One region of the Neorhizobium fuzhouense genome, then DNA from elsewhere that is predicted to be linked to it. Evidence: riboswitches for the same ligand, from Rfam matches in the RefSeq annotation. Region 1 holds a riboswitch; each other region holds the start of a gene.

Region 1 (7,567 bases):
ATGCGCTGTCGCTGGCGCGCATCGCGGACCTGTTGCTGATCATCCTCTTCGGCCTGATCGCCGTTGCCCTTACCGTGCAAGGCTGATGAGGAGATCAAGATCGAGATGCCGCTCGAGATGGGCGGCAAGGCGATCGAGCACATCCTCGACACCCTGTTCGTAATCAAGCCGCGTTTCGGTGCCGCCAAGCCGCGTCAGCCATGACGAGCGCTGGCGGTCATCGGCAAACAGGCCGTGGACATAGGTGCCGCGGACCAGGCCATCGGCCGAGGAAGCCCCCTCCGGCACGCCGCCAATCAGGGCAAACGGGCGGGCGCGATCAGCTCCGCTTGTCTCGCCCACATGCATTTCATAGCCGGCAAAGGAGTGACCGTCCGCCGTCTTGCCCGAAACGGCAGTGAGATGCTTTTGCCCGGTGAGCCGGGTTTTCACGTCAAGAAGCCCGAGCCCCTGTTCGACGGCACCGGCCGGACCTTCGATGCCATCGGGATCAGCCACCGCTTTGCCCAGCATCTGATATCCGCCGCAGAGCCCGAGCACCGGCTTGCCCTGCCTTCGATGCGCGGCAATGTCCGTATCCAATCCCGCCTGCTTCAGCACCTGAAGATCGGCAATCGTCGCCTTGGAGCCAAGCAGCAGCACGAGATCGGCATCGGCCGGCAGCACTTCTCCGGGTCTTATCCGCACAAGCTCTACTTCCGGCTCGGCGTCCAGCGGATCGAGATCGTCGAAATTGGAAACATGCGGCAGGATCGGCACGGCAATGCGGAGTTTGGCGCCGGCCTTTGCGGCAGGTTTAGATTGAAGCGCCAGCGCATCCTCGGCCGGAAGCCTTATGGCTTCGGCAAAATGCGGCAGGAGGCCGATGGGCGCCCAGCCGGTAAAGCCCTCGATCATCGTCATGCCCTCGGCAAACAGCGCCGGATCGCCGCGAAATCGATTGACGATGAAGGCGCGGATCATCGCCGCATCATCGGGCTCCAGCACCAGTTTCGTGCCGGCAAGGCTTGCGATGACACCGCCGCGATCGATATCGCCGATCAGAACGACCGGCACATCTGCTGCCCGCGCAAAGCCCATATTGGCAATATCGTTGCGCCGCAGATTGACCTCCGAGGCGCTGCCGGCCCCTTCCACCAGAACCAGATCGGCTTGCTGCTTCAGGCGGGAAAAACTGTCGAGCACCCGCGGCATCAGGCCCGCCTTGATCTCCTGGTATTCGGCAGCCCTGGCATTGCCGACCACCTTTCCCTGCACCACCAGCTGGGCGCCGACTTCGCTCTGGGGTTTGAGCAGCACCGGGTTCATGTGGACCGACAAAGGCGCCCGCGCCGCCCGCGCCTGCAGCGCCTGCGCCCGGCCGATTTCACCGCCATCGGCCGTCACGGCAGCATTGTTCGACATGTTCTGCGGCTTGAACGGCAGGACGCGAAGCCCGCGCAGCGTAAAGGCGCGCGCAAGACCTGCCACCACCAGCGACTTGCCGACATCAGACCCGGTGCCCTGAAACATCAATGCCCTGGCAGGCGGCTTCTGCGTCATCAGAACTCGATCCCGGCCTGCGCCTTCACGCCGGCCTTGAAATGATGTTTCACCAGCGTCATTTCCGTTACCATGTCGGCCGCCTCGATCAGCGCCGGCTTGGCATTGCGGCCGGTGACGATGACATGCAGATCCGGCCGGCGCGCGACAAGATCCGCGATCACCCGTTCAAGATCGAGATAGTCGTAGCGCAGCGCGATGTTCAGCTCGTCGAGGATCAGCAAGCCGACATCCGGCTCGCCCATCATCTCCAGCGCCTTCTCCCAGGCCCGTTCGGCAGCAGCCACATCCCGCTTCAGATCCTGCGTGTCCCAGGTAAAGCCCTCGCCCATCGTGTGCCAGATCATCTGATCCCCAAATGCCTGCAGCGCCACACGCTCACCCGTATCCCAGGCGCCCTTGATGAACTGCACGACGGCGACCTTGCGGCCATGGCCGAGCATGCGCAGCGCAAGCCCGAAGGCGGCCGTCGATTTGCCCTTGCCCGGACCGGTATTGACGATCAGCAACCCCTTCTCGATCGTCTTTTCCGCCACTTCCGCATCCTGCACGGCCTTACGGTTTTCCATCTTGCGGCGGTGGCGCTCGGCCTCGTTTTCGTCGATTTCCTTCATCGGGCACTCCTCGCGCTTTCCTGGGGAGCGGGACTATAGTCGAACCGCGCCCCCCGGCAATGCCTTGCCTGCCGCCATTGACACACAAGCGGCTAAGCGCATAGTGACAGGGACAACGGTCTTTTCCCGGCAACGGGGAAAGCTAAGAGGGAACGTGGTGCGGCAGTTCTTGCCTAAACCACGGCTGCCCCCGCAACTGTAAGCGGGTAGTCCGGCGCATCAGGCCACTGAAGACATCTTCGGGAAGGCGGCGCACGGGCGACGATCCGCGAGCCAGGAGACCTGCCGTTGACGATGTGACGATCCAGCCGGGCGGGGTGCTCCGGCACGGATGATCTGTTGACGAGCATGCCGGATACGCCGCGCAGGCTTGCACCCCGTTACGGTTTGCACGCGCGGGGTTACCAGGTGGATTTATCGAGACAGACGGACGACAAGACAACCGAAGCGCCGGTGGCCAACGCTTGCCCCGTTGTCGTCTTCGTCTGCGAAACCTGCCGCAGCGCCACGCAGGACCCGATGGCGCCCCGCGAGGGTGCCGTTCTGGCGCAAAGCATCAGTGACCATCACGAGCCTGGTATCGAAGTGAAGAGCGTTGCCTGCCTTGCCAATTGCAAGCGGGGCTTGAGCGCCACGATCCAGAGCAGCAGTGGCTGGAGCTATGTGTTCGGCGATCTGACGACCGAAAGCGGAGACGATCTTCTCCTCGGCGCGCGCCTGCTTGCCGGTTCAGTCGATGGGCTGATGCCGTGGAAAGGGCGCCCCGACAGCCTGAAGCGCGGCATGATTGCCCGCATTCCCCCCTTTGCGCACCCGCAATCCCAGGACCAGAAGCCTTGAAGGACAAACACATGACCTCTTCCCTCGCCCGCATTCCCTGCACGGTTGTCACCGGCTTTCTCGGCGCCGGCAAGACGACGCTGCTGTCTCAGGCCCTGCAGAACATCAAGGGCAAGCGGCTTGCCATCATCGTCAACGAGTTCGGCGATGTCGGCATCGATGGCGAGATCCTGAAAAGCTGCGGCATCGAAAATTGCCCCGAAGACAATATCATCGAGCTGGCAAACGGCTGCATCTGCTGCACGGTGGCCGATGATTTCGTGCCGGCCATCGACCGCATTCTGGCGATGGAACCCAAGGTGGATCATATCCTCATCGAAACCTCCGGCCTTGCGCTGCCGAAGCCTCTAATCCAGGCTTTCCAGTGGCCGAGCGTGAAAAGCCGCGTGACCGTGGATGGCGTGATCGCCGTGGTGGACGGGCTGGCGCTGGCGGAAGGCCGCGTAGCCGACGACATGGAGGCGCTCGCCGCCCAGCGGGTGAGTGACGAGGCACTCGACCATGACGATCCTGTCGAGGAAGTGTTTGAAGACCAGATCGCCTGCGCCGATCTCGTCATCCTCACCAAGGCCGACCTTCTGTCGCCTGCCGATCTGGAAAAGGCCCGCGCCCATGTGAGCGCTCACCTGCCGCGCGCCGTGCATATCGTCAATTCCGAGAAGGGCGCGGTCGATCCGGCCGTCTTCATCGGCCTTGGCCTTGCCGTCGAGGACGACATCGAAAACCGCAAGACGCATCACGACGACGAACTCGACCACGAGCACGACGATTTCGACAGCTTCGTTCTCGACATTCCCGCCATTGCGGATGCCGAAAGCCTCAGCCAGCGCATTGCCGATGTGACGGCGGCCGAAAAGGTGCTGCGCATCAAGGGATATGTGGAAGTTGAGGGCAAGCCGATGCGGCTTCTGGTGCAGGCCGTCGGCCCGCGCGTGAACCATTATTTCGACCGCGCCTGGACGGTCGGCGAAGATCGCCGCTCGCGCCTCGTCGTTATCGGCGAAAAGGGCATTGATGCCGCCCGCATCGAAAAGATCCTGGCCGCCTGATGCACATCCTTGCCACCACATCCTCGTCGCTCGACGATCTGATCGAACCGGTCGATCTCAACCAGACGCCGGGCGATGTGGTGGTGCTGTCCTTTTCCGACAGCGACCTGAACGGCATGGCATCGGCCTGGGACCGGCTGTCGCGCAATGACCTTACCTTGCGCCTTGCTCCGCTTTCGGACCTGCGCCACCCGATGTCGGTCGATCTGTGGATCGACAAGGTGGCCCGCCACGCCCGTGTGCTGATGGTGCGCATTCTGGGCGGCTATGACCGCTGGCGCTACGGGGTGGAAGAACTGTCGCATCTGGCGCGCCGGATGAACATTCCCCTCATTCTGTTGCCCGGCGAATGCAGCGAGACCGACGACCGTCTGACCGCCGCCTCCACACTTTCCCCGGACGAGATTGCAGGCTTCCTTTCGTTTTTCCGCGAAGGCGGGCCGGACAATCTCGACCGGCTGGCCACAAGTCTTTTCGCCCTGGCGAATGGTCAACGGGATGTACGGCCAGTGGCCGAGGCCGTGCCAAGACTTGGCTTTTACCGGCCCGGCCACGGTGTCGTCTCCCTTCCAGAGGCACTGGAGGGTTTTGCGGGCAAAAAGGTCCTGCCGCTGCTGTTTTATCGCTCGATGCTGCTGTCGGGTGATGTCGCGCCCATCGATGCGCTCGCTGCGGCGCTTGCCGCACGCGGTTTTGCGCCACTGCCGGTGTTCGTGCCGGGCTTGAAGGACTTTGCAACCCTCTCCTTCCTCGAAAAGCAGTTCGCTGCCCTTCACCCGCCGGCCCTCATCACCACGACAGCCTTTGCGAGCCAGGCGGAACTGGCGGGCGAAACGCTGTTCGACCGGCTGGGCGTGCCGGTCTTTCAGGCCGTCATCGCCACGACAAAACGCGAAGCCTGGGAAACAAGCCGGCGCGGGCTTGGCCCCTCGGATCTTGCCATGCATGTCGTGCTGCCGGAACTCGATGGCCGCATCCTTGCCGGCACCCTGTCGTTCAAGGCGGAACGCAGCGGCGATAAGGCCTATGGTTTTGCAGGCTTTGCCAATCGGCCCGAACCAAACCGGGTGGAGGCGGTGGCAGACCGGATCGCCCGGCATCTGGCACTCCAGGAAACGCCCCGTGCCGAGCGCCGGATCACCATCCTGATGCCGGATTATCCCGGCGCTGCCGGCCGCACCGGCTATGCCGTCGGCCTCGATGTGCCCGAAAGCGTGCGGCAGATTCTTGTTCAGTTAGCCGAGCAAGGATATGGCGTCACCGGTATTCCGGACACGGCAAAGGCGCTGATGGACCGGGTCCTGACAGGCGCGCACCATTTTGCCGGCGCCGAGTATGCAGACTATCTCGCCCGCCTGCCGGAAGGTGCCCAAAATGCCGTTGCCACCACCTGGGGTGAGCCACAGGCGGATGAGGCGTTTGGCCCGAACGGTTTTTCCTTCCGCGCCGCCCGTTTCGGCAATGTCACGGTGGCGCTTGCGCCGGATCGTGGCCGGGAAGCCGACCGGCGCACCGATTACCATGATCCCGCCCGTCCGCCCCGTCACGCGCTGATGGCCTTTGGCGCATGGATGCAGCGGGAATGCCATGCCATCCTGCATATGGGCGCCCATGGCACGCTGGAATGGCTGCCCGGCAAGACCGTGGCGCTGACGGAAAGCTGCTTTCCCGAGCTCCTCACGGGCCAGTTGCCGGTGATCTATCCCTTCATCGTCTCCAATCCAGGCGAAGCCGCCATTGCAAAGCGGCGCATTGCCGCCGTCACGCTTGGCCATCTGCCGCCGATGCTCACCGAGGCTGGACTGTCGGAGGCGCAGCAGAGGCTGGAGCTTCTGGTCGATGAATATGCGCAGGCCGACGGGCTCGACCGCCGCCGCCGCGACCGGCTGGCAAAGCTGATCCTCGAAGCGGCGAAGGAATCGGGCCTGGCCGGCGAAGCAGGCGTGTCCGAGGTCGACGATCCCGATACGGCGCTGTCGCGCATCGACGCCTTTCTCTGCGATCTGAAGGATTTTGCCATCAAGGATGGCCAGCATGTCTTCGGCCACAGCGATGACCGGGAGACAGACCCTGCGCGGCTCGAAAGTGCCCGATGCGAACGCGAGAGCCTGATCGCCGCGCTGGATGGTCGCCACATTCGCCCCGGCCCTTCCGGCGCGCCGGCGCGGGGACGCCGCGACGTGCTGCCGACCGGCCGCAATCTCTACGCCTCCGACCCGCGCACCATGCCGACGCCGACGGCCTTCGAGCTTGGCCGGCTTGCCGCCGACGAGGTGATCCGCCGCTACATGCAGGACCATGGCGACTGGCCGAAAAATATCATCATCGATCTCTGGGGCAGCGCCACGCTTCGAAGTGGCGGCGAAGAGGTGGCGCAGGGTCTGGCGCTGATGGGCGCACGCCCGGTGCAGGACCCGGCGACGGGGCGCGTCACCGGCATCGAAGTTCTGCCGCCGGCAAGCCTCGGACGGCCGCGGGTCGACGTTACCTTCCGCATTTCCGGTCTTTTCCGGGATATGTTTCCCGCCCTCATCGCGCTGGTCGATGCAGCGGTCAGGGCCATTGCCGGGCGCTCCGATGAGGCGGACGGCGACAATCCACTGGCGGAAGCAAGTCTGGCGGACGGTGCGGCCCCTGTCCGCATTTTTGGCTCCGCCCCCGGCACCTATGGTTCAGGCATCGAAGAACAGCTTTCCGCAGGCGATTGGGAGACACGCGAGGATCTCGGCCGCGCCTATCTTGCCATGGCAAGCCACACCTTTGGCGGGCCTGATGGCGAAGAACGGGAAGCCGGCGCGCTGTTTGAAGAGCGTGTCCGGCACGCCGATCTTCTCGTCCACACCGGCGACGATCCCGGCCGCGACCTGCTCGACGGCTCCGGCGATGTTGCCTTTATCGGCGGCTTTGCAGCAGCCGTGGCAGCACTTGGCGGCAAGGCGGATGTGATTGCGCTCGATACCACGGATCCCGAGCGGCCCCGCGCCCGCTCGGTAACGGAAGCGGTCACCCGCGTGGTGCGCGCGCGTGCCATCAATCCGCGCTTCATTGCCGGCCAGATGCGCCACGGCCCGCGCGGCGCTGCCGAATTTGCCGAGACGGTGGACCGGCTTGTGGGCTTTGCCGAAATGACGCAGGCCATTCCGCAGGGCCTGATCGAAGCCGTTTATGATGCCTACGTGGCCGACGAGCAGGTGCGCGATTTCGTGCTCGACCAGAACCCGGAAGCCGCCTGCGCAATTGCCGACCGGCTGATGTCTGCGCGCCGCCGCGGCCTCTGGCAGCCGCGCCGCAATTCGGTCGATCGCGAACTGGAAGCTCTGCGTGGTTTTGCCCGGGAAAGGCAGCGCCGATGACGACGGTACCGGCCACCTCCCTTCCTCTTTCGTCCGTCGTTGCGCCGCTCTCTCCCCTGGCACGCGGCGCCTGCCCGGCGCTGTCGGCCCCGATGCCGACCGGCGACGGGCTGTTGACCCGCGTGGCGCTGGCAGCCCCGATAGGCCCCGGCGACCTCTCAAGCCTTTG
Region 2 (7,567 bases), on a different contig from region 1:
CCAGCCGCAGGCCGTCAGCGACAAGGGCATCATCACCGCTCCCGGCACCTCCCCCTTCACCTTTGCCGTGGAAATCCTGAAAGCGCTCGATCTGTGGACGCCGGATGCGCAAGCGGAAATGGTGGGCTTTTCCGCCGAGCATCATCCGGGCTGATAGCCCGTCTCAGCCGGTCAGCACCCGGCAGGCCTTCGGTACACCATCGGAAACGTCACCCGCTATTGCGCGACGGATATCGCGACTATTGAGATGAAGGTTATGGCCGGGGGCCAAGCCGAGGCGCGTCACTTTTGACTTGGCGGCAGCTTCGAAATGTCGGCTTTCCCTGAAGAAAAATTCAAGGCAGGCCTGCCGGGAAAGACCTTCCGCTGGGGCTGACGGCAGAAGTGCCCTAAAGGCGAGCCGATGCACAAGGCAGAGACTGCCCTCTCCCGGCACGCCAAATTGCAGGGCGTCAAGATCGTCGCGCCAGATGGCGCGCCGATCCGGCTCGGTCTGGCTCACCGCGCCGCCTCGAAACGCTGCATCAGGAAGCCGCTCAGCGAACCGAGAAGCGCCCAGAACAAGAGGCTTGTGAGCGTTGCCGCCACGATGAACTGGCGTTCGAGCCCAAGCGGAGCAAGCGCATGCTCGCCATCTGGCGGCAGCGGTGCGCCGATGGCATGTGGTGCCGCGATGAGCGCGATGGCCGCGACCGCCGATACCGCATCGCGTCGAAACGCCAGCAGCGCGATGCCGAGTGCAGTAGCAAAGGCCGTCGACAGCCACCAGATCTGCCGCGCGCCAAGATCGCCGGCCGGAGATCCCGGCAGTTCCGGCGGAAGCCCCACCATGGGCGCCAGCATCACAGAGGCAAAACCGGCAAGGCCGAAGAATAGACCCGTGCGCCAGTCGATAGTTTTGGCAAGCCCGCTCTGGCTCGCAACCGCCAGCAGCCCCGAAAGCACCAGCGCATAGCCGATGGCCGTCAGGATATTGGCCGCGGCCGTATAGGACAGCCGTTCCAGACCGTCGGCGGGCGTCCAGCCTGCCCCGTGGTCTTGCCCCCCATGATCATGACCTTCCTGATCATGACCTTGTGCATGTTCATGCGCTGCCGTTCCGGCGGCATGGCTATGAGACGTGGAGTTTTCGGCAACAAGCGGGGCCTCTGCCGCCGGCGCGTGATCATGACCGACGGAAGCCGCACTTTCATAGGTTTCGGCAGACAGAATGAGCGGCGTGGTGCCGACCATCTGAATCAGCGAGACGGCAATACCGCTCACGATCCCCACCATCACGGCGGAGAATACAATGGATCTGAACATGGAGAAAAACCTTATCCCCGGCGGCACCGGCCTTGACCGCGCTCGGCCTCAACAGGCGCGATGCCCCGAAATCACAATGCAGGAATGGACTTCAAACCTCTTTAAAAGAGGCAGTGGAGCGCGCTAGTGGCAGGGAAAGGCATTGGCGTGGCGCGTATCGTGGGCGGCATTGTGAACAACCTCCGCGTGGGAGAAACCGACGAAGCCGACGATGAACAGGCCAAGCGCGACCGCAAAGACGGCCTGAAGCTGGGATGTGGATTTCGCCGAAGTCCCGGCGACGGATGTTTGGATCGACATGCAAAAACCCCTCGTTGCATATGCGTTGACGACAGATGCGGCGGCAGGTCTCCTGGCTCGCGGGTCACCGTTCAACGACCAGACCTTCCCGGTTTCCCAGTGGCCAGAACAGTCGATGAACTCACCGCTCACAGTTGCGGGGGCAGCCACGAATGAGGCACCGCTGACAATGCCCTATCGTATTCCCTTTTCATCCCGACGGATCTTTCATCCGGCAGGAACCGTCACACGCCCTTCTTGTCGCCTGCCACCGGGGGTCTGTCAATACGCGTCGCAACCCTCCGGCTTCTTCGCTTGTGCGCAGGTCCGCAGTTGCGCTGTTCAGCGCGCCGGAACCGCCTTCAGATAGGCCGCGATTGCCGCAAGATCGCTCTTGGGCAGGTGCGACAGGTTCTGCTGCACCTCGACCATCGAGCCGCCGGCGCTGTCGAAGTCGGGCGTGAAGCCGGTTTCCAGATAGTTGGCGATGTCACCCTCGCTCCAGCTGCCGATGGTCTGCGAGCCCGGCGTGATGTCGGGGATGCGTCCCTCGCCTTCCGGGTTGGGGCCGCCGGCCAGCCACTGGTCCGTCTGCAGCCCGCCCAGCGCATTGCGCGGCGTGTGGCATTCGCCGCAATGGCCGGGGCCTTCGACGAGATATTGCCCGCGCTTGACGATGTCGCTCGGGGCGTTCAGCGCCACCCGCGGTTCGGCACTGAAGAACAGCAGTTTCCAGCCGCCGAGCGTCACGCGCAGGCTGAACGGAAAGGAGAGATCATGCGGCGGCGCGACATTCGGGCTTGCCGGCAGCGTCTTCAGGTAACCGAAAAGGTCGTTGACGTCTTTTGGCGTCATGCGCGCATAGGAGCTGTAGGGGAAGGATGGATAAAGGTGCTCTCCCTCCGGACCGACGCCGCGCGTCATGGCATTGCCGAACTCCGCCAGCGTCCATGCGCCGATGCCGGCCTTTGGGTCGGGTGAAATATTGGGCACGTGGAAGGTGCCGAACGCCGTCGGCAGCGCCCGCCCGCCTGATAGCACCTTCTGCTCTTCGCCCTTGGCATCCTTTTGCGCATGACAGCTGACGCAGCCGCCCGCCCAGAACAGCGTTTCGCCATTGGCGACATCCGGCGCCCCAAGCCCTGCCCAGTGCTCGGCGGGATAAGGCTGCGGCCGCGTCAGCCCATAGGCGACGGCAGCACCTGCCACCACGACAATTGCGCCGGCCAATGCCAGCTTGGCTGTTATCGATGCCACGGCCGCACTCCGCTACCGAGAAAGATTTACTGTGAAAGGATTGGCAGACGGGCACCCCGCCGCGCAAGACGAAAATGCGCGGCGGCGATGGCAGGAGAGCCCTTACCGCTTCAGGCGATAGGCCTGGTGGCAGGTGCCGCAATCGGCGCCCAGCGTCTGCAGGGCCTGGCCGACGGAGGCCTGGTCGGTCGGCATGGAGGCGAGAACCGTATCGGCATCGGTGGAAAGCTTCATCGCCTTGGCCTTGAAGTCCGCCATGTTCTGCCAGATCGCCGGCGAGGCAGCCGTGTCCATGCCGGTTTCGGAGCCGGCCGGGAAATGGTTGGGAAAATCCTTGGCCGAAGCGCTGATTGTCGAGACGGCCGTCTTCACGGTTGCCGCATCATAAGGCTTCTGCCCCTTGGCGATGGCGCCCAGTTCGCCCATGGAACCGCCGATCTTCTTCATCAGCGCCTGACGCTCTGCCTGCGGCTCGCCGGCGGCAAAAGCCATGCCGGCGCCAAGACAGAGGGCCATCACGGCCGTGGAAACCCGCTTCAAATTCATGTCCATACTCCCTTGTGCGCAAGCCATAGTGTGGCGCGACGCTCTGACGACGGCGCCATGATTACACCGTATGCATTTGAGAGAAATGGCATTTCAGTGCTCACACAGAGATGTGAAGAGCTGCGACATCATGCATCAGGCTGGCCGGGCGGCAGGCCAGCACGTGGGTGCCCTGACGCCCGTAACCCTTGATTTCAAGCCGGTCGCCATACACGTCCACGAGCGCAAAGGCATTGCTCGCCTCGGTATCCACCATGCCGCAGAAATTGACGAACCAGCAGCCGCCGGCGCGGGCGATCCGGCCCGCATGATAGTGCCCGCAGAGATAGGCGATCACCTGCGGCGAGGCGGTGAGAAGATCGACCAGTTCGCCGCTGTCCCAGAGCGCATGGTCGCTTTCGGGATAAAGCGGAAAATGCCCCATGACGATCACCGGCTGGGACTTCTCCTCAGCCCGCTGAAGCTCGCGGCGGATCCAGGCAAACTGCCGGCGGGAAATCCCCGCATTCCAGTCCATGGCATTGATGGCGCCGCAGGCACGCAGCCGCGACAGCCGGGCCTTGGCTGCCGCATGCGCCTGCGGATCGGCAACGGTTGAAAACAGGCTTTCCTCGCAGCCGTCGATGACCAGGAAGCGGATGCCCGAGCGGGTAAAGGCATAGTACGGCGCCGGCATGCCGAGCTTTTCAAACACCTGCGGCAACCGGTCGGGTGCGACGAGAAAATCGTGATTGCCGGGCAGGAACAGGCATTCGTGGCGCGAGCGGCCATAGATTTCGAGCGGCGCGTCAAAACTTGCGAAATCGCGGTCGATGAGGTCGCCGAGCGTCATGACGAAGGAGAGATCCTCCCCCTCGAAGGTCGCGATCGCTTCGGCAAGCTTGCCGAGGCTGTTGCGAAAATGCCGGTCCAGACCCGTGTTCGGCTCCAGATCGGCATATTGCGGGTCGGCGATCACGCCGAAGCGAAGAAGCGGCTGATGTGACATGGCGTTGCAATAGCCGGGCGGCGTGACAGGGACATGACAGGCGGTCGGATGTGGGGGCGTTGCGCCGGTGGGCGGTGGCCTCCGCCAAGACGCAAAACGCCCGGCGGGAAAACCCGCCGGGCGTTTTGCATTCGACAGAAACGAGCGACTTACTTGGAAGCGGCTTCGTACATTTCCAGAACGTGGTCCCAGTTGATCAGGCTGTCGACGAAGGCTTCGAGGTACTTCGGACGGGCGTTGCGGTAGTCGATGTAGTAGGAATGTTCCCACACGTCGACGCCGAGGATCGGGGATGCGCCGTGGACCAGCGGGTTCTCGCCGTTCGGGGTCTTCGAGATGACGAGCTTGCCGTCCTTCACCGAAAGCCAGGCCCAGCCGGAGCCGAACTGCGTGGTGCCGGCGGCGATGAAATCGGCCTTGAACTTGTCGTAGCCGCCGAGATCGCTGTCGATGGCGGCCTGCAGCTTGCCGGGCAGCTTGTTGCCGCCGCCGTCCTTCTTCATCCACTTCCAGAAGTGGATGTGGTTGTAGTGCTGGGCGGCATTGTTGAAGAGGCCGGCATTGGTGCCAAACGACTTCTTCACGACTTCTTCGACCGACAGATCGCCATAGCCTGCTTCAGCGGCCAGCTTGTTGCCGTTGTCGACATAAGCCTTGTGGTGCTTGTCGTGGTGATATTCGAGCGTTTCCGCCGACATGTAGGGGGAAAGCGAATCGTAGGCATAGGGGAGTTCGGGAAGTTCAAAAGCCATGATCTTACTCCTTTTCGGCAAAACGGCGGTCTGAGTGGTGATCGGGAACATAGGTGTGCGCGTCCCAAGAGGCAACGGGCCACGGCGCAAAATTACCGGACGGAACTGTTCTTTAGAGAACGCTGCAACGGGCGTTCGGTTCACCCGGTGTCTGCCGATTTTCCTGGCGCCTGGACGCAAGGGTCGAAGGCGGCGGCCACCTTCGCTCCGTCTGCCGTCAGGCGATCAAGCCGCCGCGCGGGCCCAGTCCATGTACAGTTCCAGAGCCTTGCGGGCGAACGGCCCCTCCTGGAATTCCTGGTCGTCGAGCCGGTTGACCGGCACGATCTTGGAATAGTTGCCGGAGGTGAAGATCTCGTCGGCGGCCTTGAAATCCTCAACCGTCAGCGTGCATTCACGCACTTCGACGCCGGCGCTGCGCAAGAGGTTGATGATGCGCGAGCGGGTGATTCCGGCGAGGAAGGTGCCGTTGGCAATCGGCGTCATCACCACGCCGTCCTTGGCGAGGAAGACATTCGACGAGGCGGTTTCGGCGACATTGCCGTTCATGTCGCGCGCCAGCGCATTGTCGAAGCCGCGGCCGCGCGCCTCGATGATCATGCGGCCGCTGTTGGGATAGAGGCTGCCGGTCTTGGCGCCGGTCATGGCCACTTCCGGGTTGGGGCGGCGATAGGGCGAGACGGTGAGCGAAGACGGCTTTGCCGTGTGCATCGGCGCCTCGAACAGGCAGAGCGCAAAGCGGGTCGATTCGGGATCCGGCGCCACAACCGAATAAGGCAGACCATGTTCGGCCCAGTACATCGGCTTGATGTAGATCGCCGTCTTGCCGTCGAACTTCTTCACCCCTTCCAGCGCCAGCGCCTCGATGGCCTTGGCTTCCATCACCGGCGTCATGCCCATGTTGATGGCGGACCGGTTGACGCGCTCGCAATGCAGGTCGAGATCGGGCGAAATGCCGTCGAACCAGCGCGCGCCGTCAAACACCGTGGAGCCCAGCCACATGGCATGCGAGGTGGGGCCGATCAGCGGCGGATTGCCGGCCACCCAGTCCCCATCGACAAAGGTGAAGGTGGCACTGCGGGGCGCGGTATCGACGGGCATGTCATTCTCCTTGAAGCGGCTATTTTGGCGAGGATGAAGGCGCGCACCGGCCGCAAGGTCAAGGATTTTTTAATCCCGCCGCAGTGATCGAAAGATTATTGCTTAAAGCATGCCGCCGGCGTTCAAGGACGTGCATAAGCCAGCAGCCACTCACAGGAAACCATCACCGAATGTGATGGTGTGGCGCCCGCCGCTTCGGGCCGCCCCAGGCCGCCGCTTCAGGCCGCCTCAGGGACGTTGCTGTTGCGGCACGGGCAGAAGCGGCGCTTCCTGGCCCGGCGCCGTCACCGTCGAGCGGGATGGCAGCACGCCCCGTTCGATCAAGGGAATACAAAGGACAATGGCGATCAGCACCGCCAGCCACACAATACACCAGGAAATCCTCATCAGCCCTCATGCTTTCTCATCAACGCCACCCTAGCCGCCTCATGCGGCATAAATTCGATGGTCCCGTCTGATTTCCCGGAACAAAGCTGCAGCGATGCGCGTCTTGGCACCAACCTCCGGTTCACCATAGCAGCTTCGGAACCCATCATGACATGCTTTCCCGCAAAGGGAACATCCGATCCGGCCAAGGCGACGCCCGATTTGTCCCCCGAGAGCCTTGTCGTGGAAAACGAGACCTGCTGGCGCATCGCCCGAGCCGACAAATTGTCGGTGATCGTCGATGCCGCAGACTTCTTTCGCCATGCCAAGGACATGATGCTGCAGGCGCGCCGCTCCATCCTGCTGATCGGCTGGGATTTCGACACGCGCATCCGCCTCGTGCCGGACGCCAAAACCAGGGACCATCCGGATAAGCTCGGCCGGCTTTTCGAGCATCTCTCGAAACGGAATCCGGACCTGCAGATCCGCATTCTCAAATGGGATGTCGGGCTCGTCCACTCCATCACGCGCGGCGAAACGCCGCTGCACATGCTGCGCTGGATGTTTTCAAAGCGCATCAACCTGAAACTCGACCGCGCCCATCCGGCAATGGCCGCCCACCACATGAAACTGCTGGTCATCGACGATGCCGTGGCCTTCTGCGGCGGCATCGACATGACCGTCGGGCGCTGGGATACGCGCGACCACATGGACGACGATCAGAACCGCCTCTCGCCCTATGGCCGGCCGGAGCCGCCGTGGCATGATGCGACGAGCTGCTTTTCCGGCCCCGCCGCAAAGGCACTCGGCGACCTTGCCCGCGCTCGCTGGCAGACGGCAACCGGCGAGACGCTTCAGCCGGTGTCCGCCACCGGCCCGCTCTGGCCAAAGGACCTGCCAGCCGATTTCAACGGCATCGATATCGGCATTGCCCGCACCGCCCCCGAATATGGCGAGCATCGGCAGGTGGTGG
Region 3 (7,567 bases), on a different contig from region 1:
CCGCCAGAAACAGTCCGGCGCGGGCGAGCTGCACGCAGCTCATGGCGAGCGCGCATTGGTGAAAATAGACGCCCAGCACATGATCGACCGGATGGGTGAGCTTGCCGAAGGACTTCATGAAATTGGCAAGCGCGATATTGCGAAAGCCCGTCGAGGCTTCCGAACGTGCCACGGCCGGATCGATGGCGATCGTCGTGTCATCGGCGAGATACTGCACGAAGCGGACGATCTCGCCGATCGCCTCGCGCGGCGTATGGCCGGCCATCACGAGGTCGGAAATGGCAATGGCGCCGGCATTGATGAAGGGATTGCGCGGCTTGCCGTTCTCGTGTTCGAGCTGGACGATGGAATTGAACGCCGAGCCGGACGGTTCGCGCCCGACGCGGTTCCAGGTGGTCTCGCCGTGCTTGCCGAGCGCCAGCGTCAGCGTAAACACCTTGGATATGCTCTGGATGGAGAAGGCCTCGTCGCAATCGCCCACCTTGAACACGCGGCCCTCAAGGTCAATGATGGCAATGCCGAATTTCTTCGGATCGACATTGGCAAGTTCGGGGATGTAGTCGGCCGCCTTGCCTTCGCCGGTGCGCGGCACAAGCGCTCTATGGATGTCCTCGATGATGGCCTGGAGGTCGGTCGTCACGGTTTGGCGTCTCCCTGGGGCATGGTCTGGAACGGGTCCGCGGCGCATCGCGCAGCGATCACCTGCCGGGCAGGGACAGCGGCGATGGGCTCTTTATCCTGTATTGTCCATCCTCCCTTGCTTCGCAAGGGCAGCATGGACGCGCTTCAAGGGTCGGCAGGGCCCGAGAGGTGGTTTGCGGCAGAGGTCTTGACGCGGCCGATATCCTGCCAGAGGGCTGCAATCATCGCCTCGTCCACATCGCCCATCAGGTCGCGTAGCCAGCCTTCATGCGCCTCGGCCATGGCGGAAAAGGTTGCCATGCCCGCCTCGGTCAGCCGGGCAACGGTGACGCGCCGGTCGTCGGTCGGGGTTTCGCGGATCACCAGTCCATCGGCTTCCAGCCGCTCGACAAGGCCGGTGATATTGCCGTTGGTCACCATCGTGCGGCGCGACAGCTCGCCCAGCCGCAAGCCTTCCTTTTCGCGGTAGAGCTGCGCCATGAGATCGAACTGCGGCAGCGTCGCGCCGAATTCGGCGCGCAGGCGCTTGCGGATTTCGGTGGAGATCAGCTTGGTCGTGGACAGCATGCGCAGCCACAGCCGCGTCTCCGGCTTGGAGCGGGCATGCGTGGTGATTTCGAGATCCATGCTGGTGTCATCCGGTTCCGTCATGCGCAGGCGTCCCCTCGGCGCTTTTGTGACCAAAAGCTGTACGGAGAGGTATTTTAATTGTCAAAGGTCTGCGGGCGCAAGATCGGCAGGGGCCGAGACAGGGTGCGTGTGACAGGCTGCGGCGGGGCGGGTGATTTATCGACAAAAAGAGAATGGATTTGCAAGCTTGGACGTTTTGCCGCAACAGACTCTCTCGTCTGCCGTAAAAATCAGCCTATCTTGAGCGCAACCTGTTTTCACGCTCATGGAGGATTTCCCTTGTCTCTGCGCATCAACGACATCGCCCCGGACTTCACCGCCGAGACCACGGTCGGCCCGCTCAATTTCCACGAATGGATCGGCAATGGCTGGGCGGTTCTCTTCTCGCATCCGAAGAATTTCACGCCCGTCTGCACCACCGAGCTTGGCACCATGGCCGGCCTTGAAGGCGAGTTCCAGAAGCGCGGCGTCAAGATCATTGGCATTTCGGTCGATCCGGTCGAAAGCCACGGCAAGTGGAAGGACGATATTCGCACGGCAACCGGCTATGACGTGGAATATCCGCTGATCGGCGACAAGGACCTGAAGGTCGCCAAGCTTTACGACATGCTGCCGGCGGGTGCGGGCGAAAGCTCGGAAGGCCGCACGCCGGCCGACAATGCCACCGTGCGTTCCGTCTATGTCATCGGCCCGGACAAGAAGATCAAGCTGATCCTTACCTATCCGATGACCACCGGCCGCAACTTCCACGAGATCCTGCGCGCCATCGATTCCATCCAGCTGACGGCCAAGCATCAGGTGGCAACGCCTGCCAACTGGCAGCCGGGCGAGGACGTCATCATCACGGCCGCCGTTTCCAACGAGGATGCGATTGCCCGCTTCGGCGCCTTCGATACGGTTCTGCCCTATCTGCGCAAGACCAAGCAGCCGGCCGCCTGATAACATTGCAAACATGCCGGGGGAGGGGACACCTGCCCCGGCCTTGAGATGAGCGCTTGATGAGGCTGGATCAGCGCCTCATTCGGCCGCCATCCGCCGCGCCGGAGCAAAGCGGATCGAGCAGGTGCCGCCCTCTGCGGCCTCCACCACTGCCTCCACGTCGAACACATCCCGGATGAGCCGTGTCGTGAGCACCTCCGCCGGACGGCCAAGGGCGACAAGTCGGCCGGCCTTCATCACGGCAATCCGGTCGCAGAACATGGCCGCATGGTTGAGGTCGTGGAGGGCGGCGATCACCGTCAGATCCAGATGACGCACGAGATCGAGCAGGCCGATTTGGTGGCCGATATCGAGATGGTTCGTCGGCTCGTCCAGCACCAGCACTTTCGGCGACTGGGCAAGTGCCCGGGCAATATGCAGCCGCTGGCGCTCGCCGCCCGACAGCGTATGCCACTGGCGCCCCGAAAGATGCGCCATGCCGACATTTCCCATTGCCGCATCGACGATGGCGTCGTCCAGTCCTGACCAGGGCGAAGACAGCCCGAGATAGGGCGTGCGGCCAAGCTCCACCGCCTGGCGGGCCGTCATGCGCTCGGAGGTGTCGGCCTGCTGTTCCACCAGAGCCAGACGGCGGGCAAGCGCGCGCCGGGCAAGGCCGGCAAGCGGCTCTCCATCCAGCGAAACGGTGCCCGTGCGCGGCTTGCGCAGCCCGCAGAGCATGGAGATAAGGCTCGTCTTGCCCGATCCGTTCGGCCCGATAATGCCGAAGAATTCGCCGGATGCGACCGTGAAGGAGACGTCGCGCACCAGCATGTGGCCGCTGCTTGCAAGCGACAGGTTGTCGGCGTCCACCCTCACAGACTTGCCCTCCGCTGGCTCATGATCAGGGCAAAGGCGGGCGCACCGAAGAGCGCGGTCACCACGCCGATGGGCAGGACCTGTCCCGGGACCAGAATACGCGACAGGACATCCGCCGCAATCATGAAGATGGCGCCGACAATGGCGGCGGCCGGCAGGAGAACCCCGTGGCGCACACCGACCAGCATGCGCGTCGCATGGGGAATGACCAGGCCGACAAAGCCGATGGAGCCGACAAGCGACACCATGACGGCGGTCATCATGGCCGTCGTGGCAATGAGGATGACCATGACCCGCCGCACGGGAATGCCGAGCGAGGCGGCCGATTCCTTGCCGAAGGCAAAGGCATCGAGCGCGCGCGCCTGGGCAAGGCAGACGACGAGGCCCACGAGCGCCACCGGCAGCGCCAGCGTCACATCCGGCCAGCGCACGCCCGACAGATTGCCGAGCAGCCAGAACATGATGCCGCGCGCCTGTTCGGCATTGGCGGCTTTCGTGACGACAAAGGAGGTGAGCGCATGAAAGAGCTGGGAGCCCGCAACACCGGCCAGAATGATTGCCGCCGAGCCGCGCCCGGCGCGTAGGGCAAGCAGGCTCACCAGCACGAAGGCGATGACGGCGCCGGCAAAGGCGCCCAGCGGCAGGCCGATCATGCCGCCGCCAAGGCCCAGGATCGCAACCGAGACCGCGCCGGTGGAGGCGCCGGCGGAAATGCCGAGCACGTAAGGATCGGCCAGCGGATTGCGCAGGAGCGACTGCAGCACGACGCCCGATAGCGACAGCGCCGCCCCGCAGCAGGCCGCAACGACGACGCGCGACAGCCGGTAGCTCCAGACGATGCCTTCGTCGATCGCCGCCAGAGGGTATCCTGCGCCAAACAGGCGGTTGGCGGCGGTTTTTGCCACCACATCGAAGGGAATGGCGGTTTCGCCGATCGCTGCGCCGAACCAGAGCGCCAGAAGAAGGGCGGCAAGGGCGCCAAGGGCTGCCCCCGCCGCCAGACGGATGCGGCTGTGCTTCACCGCGAAAGGCCCGCCTTTTCAATCGCATCCGCCAACTGTTCGATGCCGTCGATGGTGCGAATGGTCGGGTTCATCGTCTGCGCATCCATCTCCACCACATGGCCGGCCTTCACCGCCGGCATCAGGCTGACGACCGGATCCTTCTGGAGGAAGGCGGCCTTGACGGCACTGTCGTCGGCCGGATAGCGGCGGCGCTCCATGCGGGCGGCCACGATGATCGAGGGGTTGGCGCGCGCGATCGTTTCCCAGCCGACGGTTGGCCATTCCTCGTCGCTGTCGATGACATTCGTGATCCCGAGCGCCTTCATGATATAGCCGGGCGCGCCATTCCTGCCCGCCACATAGGGATCTGCGGCAAGCGTTGCGCTGGAAAACCAGAAGACGGCCGACAGCGTCGATTTTGCACCGGCCACCTTGGCGCGGGCGGCCTTTTCGCGCGCCATGAGATCGGCCACCACCTGCTCGCCACGATCCTGAACATTGAAGATCCGGGCAAGATCACGGATCTCTTCGTAGATCAGGTCCATGCTGAAGGCCTCTGCCCGCACGCCGTCGCCGCCGGAGGAATTGTCCTTGCCGATGCAATCGGACGGCGAGGTGTAGACCGGAACCCCGAGATCCTCGAACTGGGCAATCGTGCCGACGGTACCTTTCGGGCCGACATGCCACTGGAACTGCACGGTCACGATATCCGGCCTTGTGGCGATGACGCTTTCGAAGCTCGGATCGTTATCGGCAAGCCGCGGCACGGAAGCATTGGCCTCCTCGTAGCCCTTGAGCACCGGGCCGATCCAGACGGCGGTGCCGACGACCTGCTTGGAAAGCCCGAGCAGATAGAGAATTTCCGTGGTGCTCTGCCCAAGCGACACCGCCCGCTGCGGAGGCTTTGAAAAGGTGATCTGGCGTCCGCAATTCTGCAGTGTCAGCGGATAGGTGGTTTCTGCGGCAAAGGCACCGGAAGCGGGAAGCACTGCTCCGGCAACAATCAGCCCGGCCGCAAAGGCCTGGCGCAACGCGTGCGTCATACGAATAAACATGTGGTCGAACCCTGGTGGCTATGGGGGGCCTTCAGCCCCTGCGATAAAAGCATCTCAGCTGCAATCAGCCCTGATGGACGGATGTCAGGCGTTTGGGGCGCTTGAGGGTTCGACAACCGGTGCTCGCAAAGCGAGAAATAGTCATGTCAGCTCCTGTTCCGGGCATCCCCGCCCGTGACGTTGGACTTCAGTGCGATGGCAGGTCTCCTGGCTCACGGTTGGCGCCTCTCATCTGCCTTCCCGCACAAAATTTCGTGCAGTGGCATGGTGCCTGGTCGGCACCACGAGGATGATTGGCATCCGCTTACAGTTGCGGGGGCAGCCACGGCATTGGGACCCTGATGGAGGTTCCGCACCGTGTTCCCTATTAATCCCCTTCTCCGGCGAACCGGCTTGGGGAACCATCAACCGCCAGTTAAGCCGGGCAATGGCACCGCGTCAAGGCAGGCGACCGCGGTCGAGAGATCCTGTCGTCGTTCGTTATGTAATATCATTACAATTGGATTCGCAAAATCCGTTTGTAAAGTCGCCCCGGCGGATTTTGCGATACGCGGGTAGCGAGGCTGGGCGCGTTAAGATCGCTGCTGGTGTTCGTCCTTTTTCGCAGCCGTTGACGTCCGGCGCTCCCTGGAGCATCGGCCAGCGCCGGATGTGCGGCTGGTTCCAGTCGTGTGGTGCCGTCGGCGACACACCATTTTCTGCGCCAGCCTGATGCCGGTTTCACCGTCTCAGAATGGGGCGCGAGGGAATTTCACCCAAAGATACCTGTCTATTTTGGCACATGACGGTCCTCAGGTGGCATTGGTGGTTGATCGTCCGTTTCATTTTGGCGCGTTCCGCGATCTATAATACTGGCGCGTCCCGGAGTTATTCTCTGACGTCGCCCGCTTATTTTCCAATTGGGAGCAAATTTGCCTTTTTCTCGTCTCATTCGGGGCGAATGCTTGACTTCACGCGGTTGAAAAATACACGTATTGCGTGTTTTTGCGCGGGCAGCAGCGGGAATGTCGGTCCGGTGCGCCATCTGCGGCATTGAGGATTGTCTGCCCCGGATGTGTGGCTTGAACAGTCGTTTCAGGCATATTTATTCGCAGTTACGAATATAAATGAATTTTCTTTTCATTTGCAGATCAGTGCGCTAGACGGCCTTTCGCATTGATTTGCCTGCTTCGGCCGGCGGATCCGGCACAACCTCCTTCAGCCGTCGTGAGACGGCTCGGGATCAATGGCGACGGATCCGGAAGGCGAGGCGCGATCGGGTGGCGACTCTCCGGAAGGATAAATTCGCAGACGGCATAGGGTTTTACGTGGGCAGGACGATTCAAGATTGAAAAGCCTTGTTTTTCGACTTGAAGAGCTTAACCTAATCGCTGACCGCTTCGCAAAGGGCGCGCAAAATGCTTCTGCGAACTAAAAGTGTTACTATTGACAATAAGATGAGAAGCCGAGTAAAAATAAGTTTCTGATTTCACTCGGTTGAATGCCCGTAAAGCATTGAAAATTTTAACGGCTTATTAGTACAAATCACCGTCGGAAAAAGGGTTCCCTTCATGCAGGGTGAAATCAGCTATGATGGCTGTGAACCGGGGTATGGCGAAGCAGATGGTTGCACGTCCGCTCGCTCTTCGGTCCGGGATGGTCTCGATTTCGTTGTTTCTTCCAACGGTGTCTTCAAACCATTTCTCAACGAGACCGGCGGCGCATCCTGTTATGCCGGCGGCGTTGCGGGTCGCGTCTACATGATCAGCTGGGGAGCACTGTCATGAATGCCACGGCTGCCATGTGCATTACGATCGATAATCTCGGAGATATTTCGACCTATTTCGGCGAGGGTGTCGCCGGCCGCGTCCTGGCGGAAGTCGCCCGCCGGCTGGAGCGGTCGCTGCAGGTGCCCTTCACCATTGAAAGCTGGGGTGTGGCGGCGTCGCCCTTCCAGCTCGAGGATGGCCTGCCGGTCTGGTCGCGCGTCGATGAGGCGCTTTGTGCGGCAGCCGCCCTGCCGATCCCGGTTGGCAACAACCGCATCGTCGTGGCGCTGAGCTGCCGCAACACCGTGCCGGACGCGCAAGGGCTCCACACCGCCTCGCAGAACAGCGCGCAGGATTATCGCATCGACATGAGCGCCGCGGCGCTGGCCTATGAGGCGCTGTTCAACGCCCGCTTCACGCTGGTCGAACAGCCGGTCTGCAGTGCGTCCGAGCCCGCGTCGGTTCTTTACAGCGAATGCGTCGTGCGCCTGTCGGATGAGGATGGCCGCGTGGTCATGCCCGGCGTCTACATGCCAGCGCTGGAACGCCTCGGCCTCACCCAGGTATTTGATCGCCGCATTGCGCAGTCGGTGGTCGAAGAGCTGGTGCGTCGCCCGGATGTCGTTCTGGGCTGCAACATGTCGGCGCTGTCGGCCTCGGTCGATCTCTGGTGGCGGCTGGTGTTTCCCCG

Evidence for each region. Region 1 has a riboswitch for cobalamin ahead of ACEXP3_RS10680 (DUF1636 family protein). Riboswitches for the same ligand answer to the same signal wherever they lie in the genome.
Region 2: linked by a shared signal. The riboswitch ahead of ACEXP3_RS02080 (CbtB domain-containing protein) and the one ahead of ACEXP3_RS10680 (DUF1636 family protein) in region 1 are both predicted to bind cobalamin.
Region 3: linked by a shared signal. The riboswitch ahead of ACEXP3_RS15815 (ABC transporter substrate-binding protein) and the one ahead of ACEXP3_RS10680 (DUF1636 family protein) in region 1 are both predicted to bind cobalamin.

What each region holds. Positions count from the first base shown of each region.
Region 1 covers NZ_JBHFFP010000005.1:58,614-66,180, reverse strand. Annotated here, with positions in the region: gene cbiB (adenosylcobinamide-phosphate synthase CbiB) at 1-86, shown strand, start outside; gene ACEXP3_RS10690 (cobyric acid synthase) at 70-1,542, opposite strand; gene cobO (cob(I)yrinic acid a,c-diamide adenosyltransferase) at 1,542-2,156, opposite strand; cobalamin riboswitch at 2,256-2,460, shown strand; gene ACEXP3_RS10680 (DUF1636 family protein) at 2,565-2,996, shown strand; gene cobW (cobalamin biosynthesis protein CobW) at 3,008-4,045, shown strand; gene cobN (cobaltochelatase subunit CobN) at 4,045-7,398, shown strand; gene cobG (precorrin-3B synthase) at 7,395-7,567, shown strand, end outside.
Region 2 covers NZ_JBHFFP010000001.1:406,281-413,847, forward strand. Annotated here, with positions in the region: gene ACEXP3_RS02065 (type 1 glutamine amidotransferase family protein) at 1-154, shown strand, start outside; gene ACEXP3_RS02070 (hypothetical protein) at 164-502, opposite strand; gene ACEXP3_RS02075 (CbtA family protein) at 499-1,305, opposite strand; gene ACEXP3_RS02080 (CbtB domain-containing protein) at 1,429-1,605, opposite strand; cobalamin riboswitch at 1,631-1,846, opposite strand; gene ACEXP3_RS02085 (c-type cytochrome) at 1,927-2,796, opposite strand; gene ACEXP3_RS02090 (c-type cytochrome) at 2,944-3,387, opposite strand; gene ACEXP3_RS02095 (metallophosphoesterase) at 3,488-4,375, opposite strand; gene ACEXP3_RS02100 (superoxide dismutase) at 4,525-5,127, opposite strand; gene ACEXP3_RS02105 (branched-chain amino acid aminotransferase) at 5,353-6,228, opposite strand; gene ACEXP3_RS02110 (hypothetical protein) at 6,457-6,615, opposite strand; gene ACEXP3_RS02115 (phospholipase D-like domain-containing protein) at 6,763-7,567, shown strand, end outside.
Region 3 covers NZ_JBHFFP010000008.1:187,391-194,957, forward strand. Annotated here, with positions in the region: gene ACEXP3_RS15790 (glutaminase) at 1-688, opposite strand, end outside; gene ACEXP3_RS15795 (MarR family winged helix-turn-helix transcriptional regulator) at 787-1,293, opposite strand; gene ACEXP3_RS15800 (peroxiredoxin) at 1,552-2,211, shown strand; gene ACEXP3_RS15805 (ABC transporter ATP-binding protein) at 2,290-3,024, opposite strand; gene ACEXP3_RS15810 (FecCD family ABC transporter permease) at 3,066-4,091, opposite strand; gene ACEXP3_RS15815 (ABC transporter substrate-binding protein) at 4,088-5,128, opposite strand; cobalamin riboswitch at 5,309-5,549, opposite strand; gene ACEXP3_RS15820 (hypothetical protein) at 6,679-6,894, shown strand; gene ACEXP3_RS15825 (EAL domain-containing protein) at 6,891-7,567, shown strand, end outside.